DNA from 3 places in the Oceanobacillus iheyensis HTE831 genome. Region 1 is predicted to be linked to each of the others. Evidence: riboswitches for the same ligand, from Rfam matches in the RefSeq annotation. Region 1 holds a riboswitch; each other region holds the start of a gene.
What was found. A riboswitch is a leader RNA that binds a small molecule or an ion and turns the genes downstream of it on or off. The one in region 1 is predicted to bind thiamine pyrophosphate.
Positions count from the first base shown of each region.

Region 2: it holds a riboswitch for thiamine pyrophosphate, as region 1 does, so the genes downstream of both, thiM (hydroxyethylthiazole kinase) here and OB_RS06730 (lipoate--protein ligase family protein) in region 1, are expected to answer to the same signal.
Region 3: it holds a riboswitch for thiamine pyrophosphate, as region 1 does, so the genes downstream of both, thiW (energy coupling factor transporter S component ThiW) here and OB_RS06730 (lipoate--protein ligase family protein) in region 1, are expected to answer to the same signal.

Region 1 covers NC_004193.1:1,323,488-1,327,768, forward strand. Annotated here, with positions in the region: gene OB_RS06720 (MFS transporter) at 1-483, opposite strand, end outside; gene OB_RS06725 (dicarboxylate/amino acid:cation symporter) at 673-1,905, shown strand; TPP riboswitch at 2,010-2,119, shown strand; gene OB_RS06730 (lipoate--protein ligase family protein) at 2,206-3,027, shown strand; gene lipA (lipoyl synthase) at 3,020-3,964, shown strand; gene OB_RS06740 (protein kinase family protein) at 4,201-4,281, opposite strand, start outside.
Region 2 covers NC_004193.1:676,995-681,275, forward strand. Annotated here, with positions in the region: gene tenA (thiaminase II) at 1-538, opposite strand, end outside; gene OB_RS03515 (Lin0512 family protein) at 561-920, opposite strand; gene thiM (hydroxyethylthiazole kinase) at 954-1,733, opposite strand; TPP riboswitch at 1,824-1,927, opposite strand; rRNA gene rrf (5S ribosomal RNA) at 2,275-2,390, shown strand; tRNA gene OB_RS03530 (tRNA-Met) at 2,478-2,554, shown strand; tRNA gene OB_RS03535 (tRNA-Asp) at 2,631-2,707, shown strand; gene thiL (thiamine-phosphate kinase) at 2,861-3,829, shown strand; gene tsaE (tRNA (adenosine(37)-N6)-threonylcarbamoyltransferase complex ATPase subunit type 1 TsaE) at 3,839-4,281, shown strand, end outside.
Region 3 covers NC_004193.1:502,562-506,842, reverse strand. Annotated here, with positions in the region: gene OB_RS02605 (ABC transporter ATP-binding protein) at 1-548, opposite strand, end outside; gene OB_RS02600 (LytTR family transcriptional regulator DNA-binding domain-containing protein) at 660-1,700, opposite strand; TPP riboswitch at 1,795-1,910, shown strand; gene thiW (energy coupling factor transporter S component ThiW) at 1,991-2,494, shown strand; gene tenA (thiaminase II) at 2,491-3,174, shown strand; gene thiD (bifunctional hydroxymethylpyrimidine kinase/phosphomethylpyrimidine kinase) at 3,171-3,965, shown strand; gene thiM (hydroxyethylthiazole kinase) at 3,994-4,281, shown strand, end outside.

The DNA.
Region 1 (4,281 bases):
ATCAAAATACCCTCCAACAAACGAGCCGAATGGAACACCTAGCATTACAGCGATGGTTAACCCACCTTGAACTGCAGCAATGGCACTCGTTCTTTTTTCTGGTTTAGAAATTTCAACAGCAAGACTCATGGTTAAACCGAAAAAAGGTGCATGCATGGTCGCTGATAGCAATCTTGATAGTAGTAGCACGTCAAAATTTGGAGCTAGTGCTGCGACGATATTACTTATAATAAATATAGATATTAAACCAATTAATAAGGGTTTTGGTGAGTACTTTACTGTAATCATCCGTAAGATAGGACCGAATACAGCAACGCTGATAGCATAAATACTTAATAGAAGTCCGGTAGTGGACACTGAAACATCTAGGTCTGTAGCGAATTGTGTTAGTAATCCAGTAACAACATATTCTGTCATTCCTATCGCGAATGTACCAATCATGAAGATAGCTAGAATGGTATTTCGAGAGAATTTCTCTGTCATATAATCTCCCCTCTATGTTTAAAAAATACATAATGAATATAATATGACAGAACTATTTTGATGTCTAGCATAAAATCTTAATCAATATAGAATTATTACTTCATTTTCCTCTTGGACTTCAATACAAAAAGGAGTAGAATATACTAAGTTGGCAAAGTGAAATTACATTACATAGTGAAGGTGAGAAATATGAAAGAAAAATTCAAAGCATATCGATTTCCTATTATTTTACTGGCATCGATCATTATTGGAAGTATCATAGGGATTGTATTTGGTGAAGATGCGACAATTATCAAACCACTTGGGGATTTATTTATTAATTTGTTATTTATGATTGTAATACCATTAGTTTTCTTCACCATATCATCAGCGATTGCTGCTATGGATAGTATGAAACGTCTTGGTAAAATTATGGGCTCGATGATTACAGTTTTTGTAGTTACAGGAATAATTGCGTCTGTGTTTATGTTAGTTGCTACAGTTATTTTTGAACCGGGTTCTGGTGTAAATATTCCATTAGATACACCAGAAAATGTGGAAGAACAAAACCTATCAGAACAATTGGTTAATACGTTTACAGTACCAGATTTTGTTGATTTATTCTCCCGTGACAACATGTTAGCGCTCATTGTTTTTTCTGTATTAATTGGGGTAGCGACTGGCCTAACTGGAGAAAAAGGAAGACCATTCGCTACGTTTTTAACTAGTGCATCTGAAGTATTTATGAGAATCATAAAACTTGTGATGTACTATGCTCCAATCGGTCTAGGAGCATACTTTGCAGCACTTGTAGGAGAGTTTGGGGCGGAATTGATAGGTGATTATGCAAAAGCAATCATCATTTACTACCCGGTTTCGGTCCTATACTTTGCAATTGGATTTACCTTATATGCATTTCTTGCTGGTGGTAAGAAGGGAGTTACTCGTTTTTGGAAAAATATCTTAGCTCCTGCAGCAACCTCACTTGGTACTGGAAGTAGCATCGCTGCGCTACCTGTGAACTTACAAGCGGCGAAGCGTATTGGCGTTCCTAAAGATGTTCGCGAAACGGTGCTTCCTTTAGGAGCAACGATTCATATGGATGGGTCATGTCTATCGGCAATGCTTAAAATTGCCTTTGTTTTTGGGGTATTTAATATGGATTTCTCCGGATTTGACACTTTTCTAACTGCTATTGGAATTTGTTTATTGTCTGGTATTGTTATGAGCGGGATTCCAGGCGGAGGGTTTATGGGAGAGATGATGATCATTACACTGTATGGATTGCCAATGGAAGCTCTACCCATCATAACCGCTATTGGAGTAGTTGTTGACCCACCTGCAACAATGATTAACGTTACTGGTGACACTGTTTCAAGTATGTTAGTAACCAGAAAAATTGAAGGTAAAGATTGGATGGAATCAAGCGAAAACCTGACCTAAGAGTAAAAAAATGATTGATAAATCAAATGAGTAAAAATTATCTTTACATTATATTCCATTATTGGTAAGCTTGGGTTGTTAGTAAATGACATCTAAATAGAATTTTTTCACACTAGGGGAGCTATGGTAAATAGCTGAGATGAACATCGGACCGTTTAGACCCTTTGTACTCGAACAGGATAATGCCTGCGTGAGGAAGTGTGGTCAATAGGCATACGTATGTTGACTGCATTCTCTCATGATGAATGTGGTCTTTTTTGTTTGTCTAAAGTGAAGAGATTCGCTAAGGAGGAACTATTTTTGCGAGAAAAATGGGCGTTTTTAGAAAACACTCCACAAGATGCAGCAATTAATATGGCGCTAGATGAAGCTTTGTTGCATTGGCATCAAAAAGGTGAAATTCCACCAACATTGCGATTTTATCGATGGAATAAACCAACACTCTCTATAGGATATTTCCAAAAGGTAGATGGAAAGATTGATCTTCAAGGAATTAAAAAGCATCAATGTCAATTGGTAAGAAGAATGACTGGTGGAAGTGCTGTCTTGCATGATGATGAATTGACCTACAGTATTGTCATTTCAGAGAAGCATGAAAAAGTTGCCTCATCAATTCGACAAGCTTATTTCGATTTATCCAAAGGTATAGTAAGAGCTTATCAATTGCTAGGGATTGAAGTGGATCATGCTCATGAGCCATCCTCTAAAGGTCGAAGCAATATATGTTTTGAGCAACCTGCATTTTATGAATTAGTTGCAAAGGGCAAGAAGATTTCTGGAAATGCACAAATAAGGAAAAGAGGCATACTTCTTCAACATGGATCAATTCCTTTATCGATGAATGTGGAGATGCTATTTGATTTATTTCAATTTCCTGCAGACCAAATGAAAGAAAGAAAAAAGCAAAGATTCTATGAAAGAGCGACTACCATTAATGCAGAATTAGGAGAAAAGCAATCCTATGAAAGGGTGCGTAATGCTTTTCAACAAGGTTTTTCAGAAATTTTAAATATCGAATTAGAGCCAATAACGTTGACAGAAGAACAGTGGAAAGAAGTGTACCAGATTGCCGAATCAAATTATTCAGAGAATAATATAAAAGGAGCTGTTTCACATGTCTAATCAACAAACGCATGTACGTAAGCCAGATTGGTTAAAAACAAGAATTAATACGAACAAATCGTATCGAAATTTAAAAAAGTTGATGCGTGATAATCGGTTAAACACGGTTTGTGAAGAAGCGCGCTGTCCAAACTTACATGAATGCTGGAGCGAACGAAAAACAGCTACTTTTATGATTTTAGGAGATACATGTACAAGAGGTTGCCGGTTCTGTGCAGTAAAAACAGGGTTACCAAATGAACTAGATTGGGGAGAACCAGAACGTGTGGCTGATTCTGTCACCGTAATGGGGTTAAAACATGTGGTAGTAACAGCAGTGGCGAGAGATGATTTAAATGATGGCGGTGCAGCAGTGTTTGCGGAAACTGTCCGAGCTATTCGTAGAAAGAATCCTGGTTGTACTATTGAAATTTTGCCTTCGGATATGAAAGGAGATTATGAAAGTCTCCATACATTAATGGATAGTGGACCAGATATTTTTAATCATAATATTGAAACCGTACGAAGACTTACAAAACGAGTGCGAGCAAGAGCTATGTACGATCGTTCTTTAGAGTTACTACGACGGGTAAAAGAGATAGCTCCTAATACACCGACGAAATCAAGTATCATGGTTGGCCTTGGAGAAGAAAAAGATGAGATTATTCAGGCGATGGATGATTTATTAGCGCATAATGTGGATATTGTTACACTTGGCCAATATTTACAGCCAACGAAAAAGCATCTAGAGGTAGTACGCTATTACCATCCAGATGAATTTGAAGAATTGAAAAATATCGCCCTAGAAAAAGGCTTTTCTCATTGTGAATCTGGTCCATTAGTTCGTTCCTCATACCATGCGGATGAACAAGTTTCTAATGCAGCAGCTCAACGAAGAATTAAGTATATGAAAGGTGTAGAAAAGCAAGAAAACAGTCAATTGGATTTTAATTTCTAAGTACTAAGAATTTCAGGGTTTAGGACCCAAGAATATACTCAATAGATAAATGGATTTAAGAAATCGTTTCAGAAAATACTGCGCTTACAACACCAACACGAATGGGATGGGAACCCTCGGTTGTTCATACATCGGGGGCCCACCTTGGTCTTCCTCACAAAGGGGGTCCGTATAATTCTAACAAATTTTTCTAATACATTTGCCTTATGAGCAGGATGTACCGACCTCTTATCAGACTAGTTATTAAGAAGCCGGTACAGTTTGGAAACACTATTCATTATCCATTTTGGAATTTTAGTAGGAAAATAAGTTCGATG
Region 2 (4,281 bases), 650 kb from region 1:
TGAGCAGATCAATCATTTCTTGTGTGGATTCTTGGAACCAATCACTGCCATAGGTGTTCAACCAGTTCTGGTAAATTTTTTCCTTTGGCTTCGCATCCTTGTAGGTCAAACCAATATCTGCATACAACCAATAACATGGTAGCATTGCAGCTACAATTTGAGCTAAACTTCCGGACAGCGACGCGCGGTATAAATGTGATGTATACGCGTATGCAGTCGGTGCTGGTTTGAAATTCTCGATTTCAGCTTCTGTAATCTGTAAAATTTCTGCGTGCTCCTTATGCACCGTAAGTTCTGCTTCAGCGGTCTTCTTTGCTTTTTCTGCCAGTTTAGCGGCAATATGAAAGTCATCTGAATGAGCAGCCGCAAAAGCATGCACCTTCCCGTAATGTTTCAAATAATAGATATCTTGTAGAATATAATTTTTGAATGTTTCTAGTGGCAAATCACCACTTACGACCTTTTGTACAAATGGATGATTTAAACTTAACTGCCAGCTTTCTTTTGTTGCCTCACGCAATGAATCTGAAAAAAGCATAGAAAATCCCCCTTAATTTTGTTTAATAGCCTACTTCTACAACTGCGTTAACAATATACATTAAATCGTTTTTATCCTGCTGATCTTCCAAGAAAATCCCACTAGTTGTTGCCAAGCCTCCAGGTAAGACCTCAACAGTGACTGTACCATAAGGAATTAATTGTTTTATTTTGTCGTGATCCAATTTTTCCGTATCTAATGGAATACCCAGTTTTACATTTACTTTCATCTTATTTAAGTCAGCATCTGGTAAGATCTTCTTCATTCCTGGCATAGAATTGCTATGGATTGCATTCATTACAGCTCTTTCTGATGCAATATTCACGTTCTGTCCATGAACATCTACTCCTGTTCCTGTCTCGACAAATAGAAGATTTTCCAATTACTTTTCCTCCTTCGATAATGATACATATCCTTATAGTTCGTGAACTTGTTTGTATTTTTCTACTTTTTCATCAGTTAGAAAGTATATTTCATCGAGTAATGCCGGAATAAATGTTCCAGGCCCAGATGCTTTTTCCATTGCTAATTCAGCTGCAATACCATAACTTGTCACAGCATATATACCTGCTTGATAAAAGTCATCAACTACACTCACAAAAGGTCCGACAAAAGATGAAAGTAAACATCCGCTAGCCGTAATGTTTTGTAGCATTTCATGCCCGTTTGTACATAAAGCAGTTCGCTTACCATCTGTCACAACGTCAACTTTTCCAGTTGAGATGACAACCGTATCATATTTTTTAGCGACAGTTTTTGCGATTTCTGGTTCGTTTTCTTGAATAATGGAATCTGGCCCCTTTGCTTTTTCTAGCTTACCTGCCAACACAGCTATTTCCCCAGCATTAGCACGTATTGCAGCTAGCTTTACCGTTTTAAGTATGTCATCAATGATCTCCGTCCGAAAATCTGTACCTCCAACTGCAATGGGATCAAGAATAACTGGAACCCCATTCTTGTTTGCTGCCATTCCAGCCTTTAACATTGCTTCTCCCCGGTCTTCCGTTAATGTCCCCAGGTTTAGCACTACCGCGTCGGCGATTTCTCCATACTTTTTAGCTTCTCTTGGAGTATGAGACATCGCAGGTGACGCTCCGATAGCGATTAAGCCATTAGCAGAAAAATTAGATGCAACTTCATTGGTTATATTAAAAATAAACGGTTTATCTTGTTTAATCTTAGCAATAGCATCCACCAAAAATTCTCCTCTCCTATTAATTTAGAATAAAGAACAAATAAACCACCCCAAAATGGAGTGGTTTTATATACAGCTACAGAATAGGTATAGTCGCCAACTCCACTTTCCTACGCTGGTATTAACCAGTTCAGGTTCAAAGGGATCAAGAAATGCATCTTATCTCAGCCAAAATGGCACCCCTAGTGGATTTTTTTTTATTCTACCTACATCTTAGTTGATTTTTTCGTAAAAGTAAAATTATTCATATGAGTCAATTTTCATCGATGCTAAGTAATGATTGTTTTAAAAAGTTTGGATTATAATAATGACTTGGTGATATCCGAATGACATGATCCCTTAAAAAAACTTAAATACACGCACAAATGTAGATTTTCAAACTGAGACTAATTTAAAATAGCAACTCGTTTTGCAATCATATCAACGTTTCTTAGCATTTATTTTATAAAAACAAACGACGAAATAAAAAAAGTTTTAAAAAGGTATTGCTTTTTTATAGTTCTATGGATATAATATTACTTGTCCTTGATTTTAAGGATTGTCTGGTAGCGATAGCGAGAAGGTCACACCTGTTCCCATGCCGAACACAGAAGTTAAGCTTTTCAGCGCCAATGGTAGTTGGGGTTTTACCCCTGCAAGAGTAGGACGCCGCCAGGCAAGGATAATTTATCCTTAGATTGGATAGAATATGTAAGTATAACACATAGAAGTGTATGACCATATTTTCCATATCATAAGTCATATCGCGGGGTGGAGCAGTCTGGTAGCTCGTTGGGCTCATAACCCAAAGGTCGCAGGTTCAAATCCTGCCCCCGCAACCAAATTATTTACTATTACTTGAGTAAGATCCAGATTCACCATTGAAATACTGGATGCCATACATAAGTAAAAAAAGTTGGTCCGGTAGTTCAGTTGGTTAGAATGCCTGCCTGTCACGCAGGAGGTCGCGGGTTCGAGTCCCGTCCGGACCGCCATGAAAATTATATTAGAAGTTGTAGAACACATGGTTTGAATTGAAACCTGTGTTTTTTTAGTTTGTAGACATTATTTAGTCGTCCAATTTTTTTCTTTTTTCTTTTGTTTTTGCTATGATAGTTGGTAGTGAAGATAAAGAATGGTGATGTGAAATGGATGAGTTTTCTTTTATAGATTCGATTAAGCCGACATATTATCGACAGCCTTCTCTGTTAAAAGGAATTGGAGATGATGCTGCTGTTTTTCGTAGTTCAAAGGATATTGTTACGGCAGTAGATACTTTTGTAGAGGATGTACATTTTTCCCGTTCTACAATGGAACCGTATCATATCGGCTATCGAGCATTAGGGGCCAATATAAGTGATTTAGCAGCAATGGGAGCTTCACCTAGTTTCTATTTAGTATCTATTGTAATACCAAAGAATTGGACTCAAGCGGAGCTATCTCAGATATATTCAGGTATGGATGATTTAGCATCAAAGTATCATATGGATATTATTGGTGGAGATACTGTTTCCGGTAAGCAATTAACCATCTCTATTACAGTAATTGGATATACGATCACAAATAAAGCGCGATATCGTCAGCATGCAAAAGAAGGAGACATTGTCTTTGTTACGGGGACATTAGGAGACTCTCTAGCAGGGTTTCATATTCTGACCAGCGACAATGAAAACAACCGATATGTTGATCAAGATTTTTATATTCATCGGCATCGAAAACCGGAACCGAGAGTGGCTTTTGCGCAAGCTCTAGAAAGTCTGGACAGAGTATCTTTAAATGATGTAAGTGATGGGATTGCCAATGAGGCAAGTGAGATCGCAGAAGCTTCTAATGTGTCCATTGTATTACGTGAAAATGATATACCAGTTGCACCTTCCTTTTATCAATTTACGTATGAGCAACAATATCAGTGGAAATTGTCTGGTGGAGAGGATTTTGAACTCCTAGGGACAGTGGCTAAAGGTGACTGGGCTGTTGTAAATGAAGCTGCTGAGAAGACAAATACCCAATTGACGGTAATTGGAAGTGTTGTAGAAGAAGAAAAGCATCCTGTTTATATAGAAGATAATGCTATGCGTAAAGTGCTTAAGAAAAGCGGATATACGCATTTGAAGTAGGTGAATTAAATGAAAATACAGCTTGGTTCTCCGGAAGAAACAAAATCATTCGGCGAAAGACTAGCTAAGTCGTTGCGTCCGGGTGATGTTATTACGTTAGAAGGTCAGCTAGGTTCTGGTAAAACAACGTTTACGAAAGGAATTGCTTCTGGACTAGAAGTTAAGCGTCATATTACGAGCCCTACGTTTACAATTGTGAAAGAATACCGTGGGAAAATGCCTTTATATCATATGGATGTGTATCGTTTAGAGGATTCCCTGGAGGACATTGGTTTTGATGAATATTTTCATGGAAATGGAGTCTCTGTAGTGGAATGGGCTGGATTTATTGAGCCATTCTTACCCGTGGATCGTTTAGAAATATCTATTCATTATACGGAAAATAAAGATATGCGTGTAATTGATTTGAAACCTCATGGGTCTCACTTTGAACAAGTAGTAAATGAATTAAA
Region 3 (4,281 bases), 820 kb from region 1:
GTTCCTTGTTTATTCAATTCTTTTAATCCTTCATGAATGTGCTTCGAGTTCACGGGATCTAATGCTGAAGTTGGCTCATCCAAGAATAATATTTCAGGGTTATGAAGTAATGCTCTTGCCAAGAGCACGCGCTGTGTCATACCTTTTGATAACTTGGCAACTTGTTGCTTTGCTTCATTTTGTAAACGAACCATCTCTAACACTTCATTAATGCGGTTCTCTTGCACATCATATAATTGCGCATACGTTTTTAAATTATCGTAGATAGTGAGACGGTTATACAAACCACTATTATCTGTAACCACTCCAAATCGTTTTCGTTGAGCTGGCGATTTTAATTGTTGAACTGGTACACCAAATACTTTTGCTATTCCAGAAGTGTGTGTTAATTGTCCAGTTAATATTTTTATTGTGGTTGTTTTTCCTGAGCCACTTGGTCCTAAAAAACCGAATGTCTCTCCTTTCTCGACTTGAAAAGTTACATCGTTAAGTGCTTGCTTATTTTGATAAACTTTTTCTAAATGACTTACCTCAATGACTGAAGTCATGTAATTCCCTCCTGAAAATCCAATTTTCATTTGCATCTTCAGAATACTGTTATATCAAGGTCTTCGCACTAAATTTCCGATGAATGGAGTACCTAATAGGTTAAATGGAGCTTAATCGACTCCTAAAATTTGCTTTAATTCAACCAACTTTGCTTTCGATAAAGGTACTTGAGTTTTTTCTTTATCTTGCAAAACAAGACTGTAACTATTTCTCGTCCAGGTAATTACTTCTCGTACTTTTTGTAAATTTACGATATAAGATCGATGACATCGGAAAAATCCTTGATGTTCTAATTTTTCTTCTAATTGACGAAGCGTAAATGCTGTTCGAAACGATGACCCTTTCATATGTACTACAGCTTGACCTTCATCACTTTCAATGTAGTCAATCTCTGGAGGATCAAGTAGTACTATCTTGTCATTTACTTTCGAAGGTATTTTATTTAGCTGAAAAGAAAAATCTTGCTTTCCTAACTCTTCTTCTGAAACTTCGTCTATCTCTTGCTTCTCTTCGTTTTCTTCTGTTTTAATTTCAACTGTTTGTAACCCTTCCTCGTTAAGTCGGTAAACTCTTTCTGCTAATGTAATTGCACTTTCCATATTGGATGTCAGTATTAATACACCTTTTTTATTCTGCTTAAGATGGTTTAAAACATGAACCAATACTCGTTTCGTTTCTAAGTCAACATTTAAATCCGGCTCTTCAAAAAGATAAATACTTGCATCCTGAATAATTGCTTTCCCATAATGAACCCGCTTTTGTTCAGACTCTGTTAATTTACTAATTGGCTTATCCTTCACTTCATGTAATTGTAATTTTTCAATCAAATCTTGATGATTGACATTCGTTTGATATAATTTTTCCATAAATCGAAAATATTCTTTTATATTCATCCGTTCGTAAAGGCCGTTATTCAATAATTGAAGTCCTAACGCTTGAAAGTACTCCACTTTATCTTTTAATGTAATTCCATTTAATTCGATACTACCGTTATTAATTTTTTTATCTCCAACAATCATTTTTATTAACATCTGCCTAACATTTAAGGAGGAATGAATCGCTGCAACTTCCCCTTCTTGAATCGTTAAATGAAACGTCGAAAACAAGATGTGGTCACCTTGTCGATATTCTAGTTCTCTTAATTGAAGCATCTATCTCAGTCCCCTTTGAATCCCAATTTTATGTATTCAGATGACAGAATTTATTTATTTTGTTACAGTTAATATGAAGTAAATAAATACGAAAAGCAACTACTAGGGGTGCCCAGTACTATGTGTGGGCTGAGAGGAAAGCACCTACTTTCCGACTCTTATGGACCTGATCTGGTTAATACCAGCGTAGGGAAGTAGTCAATAATTTTGATGATTACATTCTCAGTATACCAAAACCAGGTCCTTTAATTGGACCTGGTTTTTTGTTTGTTTTAAAAAGGAGAGATAAAGTGAAAAACACCCGCGTCTTAACATTGATGGCTGTCCTTGTTGCCATTGGAACGATTGGTTCACAGTTATTATGGTTCCCTGCTGGTGTCGCACGAGCGTATCCTGTTCAACATGCAGTAAATGTTATGGCAGCAGTGTTACTTGGTCCAGGACCTGCTGTTGGTGTTGCTTTAATGATTGGTTTACTTCGAAATCTCTTAGGGCTAGGAACATTACTAGCTTTTCCCGGAGGAATGATTGGCGCTTTTTTTGCAGGGATACTTTATCGAAAATGGCGGCGTCATCGTTTAGCAGTAACAGGAGAAATATTAGGTACTGGGATAGTTGGTTCGCTCCTTGCCGTTCCTTTTGCTAATTTTTTAATGGGCTCAAGTGTTGGTGCACTTGCATTTCTACCAGCATTCATCGTTAGTAGTGTTTCAGGAGCTTGCATAGGTTGGTTTATATTATCTAGAGTCCATCATACAGAACTTTCACACATTCAGAGGAGGGATTATTCATGAATTTCTCAGAAGAACTAAGAAAGGAAAACGAAGATATTTTTGCACTTATAAAAGCTCATCCGTTTGTGGAAGGGGTAGGAAAGGGAATACTACCTGTAGATGCAGTTCGTCATTATGTTCAAGCAGATTATGCTTATTTAAATGGGTTTATGAAAACAATCGGCATGGCCATCGGAAATGCCGATCACCGGGACGACATTGCTTACTTTAGTGAGCTTATGCAGTTTTCTCTACATGACGAAATACAAGCTCATCTGTGTTTTTGTGACTATATTAATGTAAACTACGAAGACTTACAAGAACTGCCATTGCCTCCAACAGGAGATCATTATGTTAAACATATGATGTATCATGCCCAAACAGGAACTACTGGAGAAGCAATTAGTGCGCTTTTACCATGCCCTTGGACGTACTATGAGATCGGAAAATATATAAATGAAATATGGCAACCATCGGATAATCATCCATTTCAAATTTGGATACAATGTTATGCAAATACAGAGCAAGATGTTGAAGAAATGTGTGCACGTCTTGACGAACACGCAAGACATGCTTCAGAAAAAGAAAAAACAAATATGAAAATTGCTTTCCGAAAAAGTTGTCAATTAGAATACTTATTTTGGGAAATGGCTATATCCACGGAGGAGTGGCCCTCAATAAAGGAGGATATTAAAAAATGAAGAATGTACCATGTGCATTAACGATTGCTGGCACAGACCCAAGTGGCGGAGCTGGCATACAAGCAGATTTAAAAACATTTCAAGAGCTACAAACGTATGGCATGTCTGTCATTACTTCCGTAGTCGCTCAAAATACTACTGGTGTAACTTCGGTCCATCATATGCCAATCAATATGATCGAAGACCAACTTGAAGCTATCCTGGAAGATATGCCTATCCACGCTTTTAAAACGGGAATGATTGCCAATAAACAAATGATGGAAATCATCTCAAAAAAAATAGAGAAACTGAATGCACCTTATGTTATGGATCCGGTTATGGTTGCTACCAGTGGTGATTCCCTTATAGATAAAGAAGCTCGTTCATTTTTAAGAGAAAGTTTACTCCCTCAAACGGCACTAGTGACGCCGAATATTCCAGAGGCAGAATTTATTACTGGAAATTCTATTGAAACAGTAGAAGATATGAAAGATGCGGCAAAACACATTGTTGATCATTTCCACGCAGATGCGGCATTAATAAAAGGTGGTCACATGGAAGGGGAAGCAATAGACTTTCTATATGACGGATCTAAGATCCATACATTTTCAGCTGAAAGAATTAATACCAAAAACACCCATGGCACAGGGTGCACCTATTCTGCTGCTATTACTAGTTATCTTGCTAAGGGGTACTCCATTGTAGAAGCAGTTCGACACTCAAAAGACTTTGTTACTGTTGCAATATCCAAATCATTTGAGCTCGGTAATGGTAATGGACCAACGAATCATTGGGCGACTCGAGAAAGGTAATGGAGATATTAAGGAAAGGGAGATAAATATGCAGGTCGATATTATTAAACAGGTACGTGACACTAAACCACTTGTGCATCACCTAACTAATCAAGTAGTAATGAACTTCTCTGCCAATGGTTTACTTTCATTTGGCGGTTCACCAATTATGGCAAAAGCGATAGAAGAAGTTGAACAAATTGCGGCAATTTCAAATGCCGTTTTAATTAATATCGGTACGTTAACTTCCACCGAATTGGAATCTATGATTGCTGCTGGAAAAACAGCGAATAAGCATAATATTCCAGTATTATTAGACCCTGTTGGTGTTGCTGCC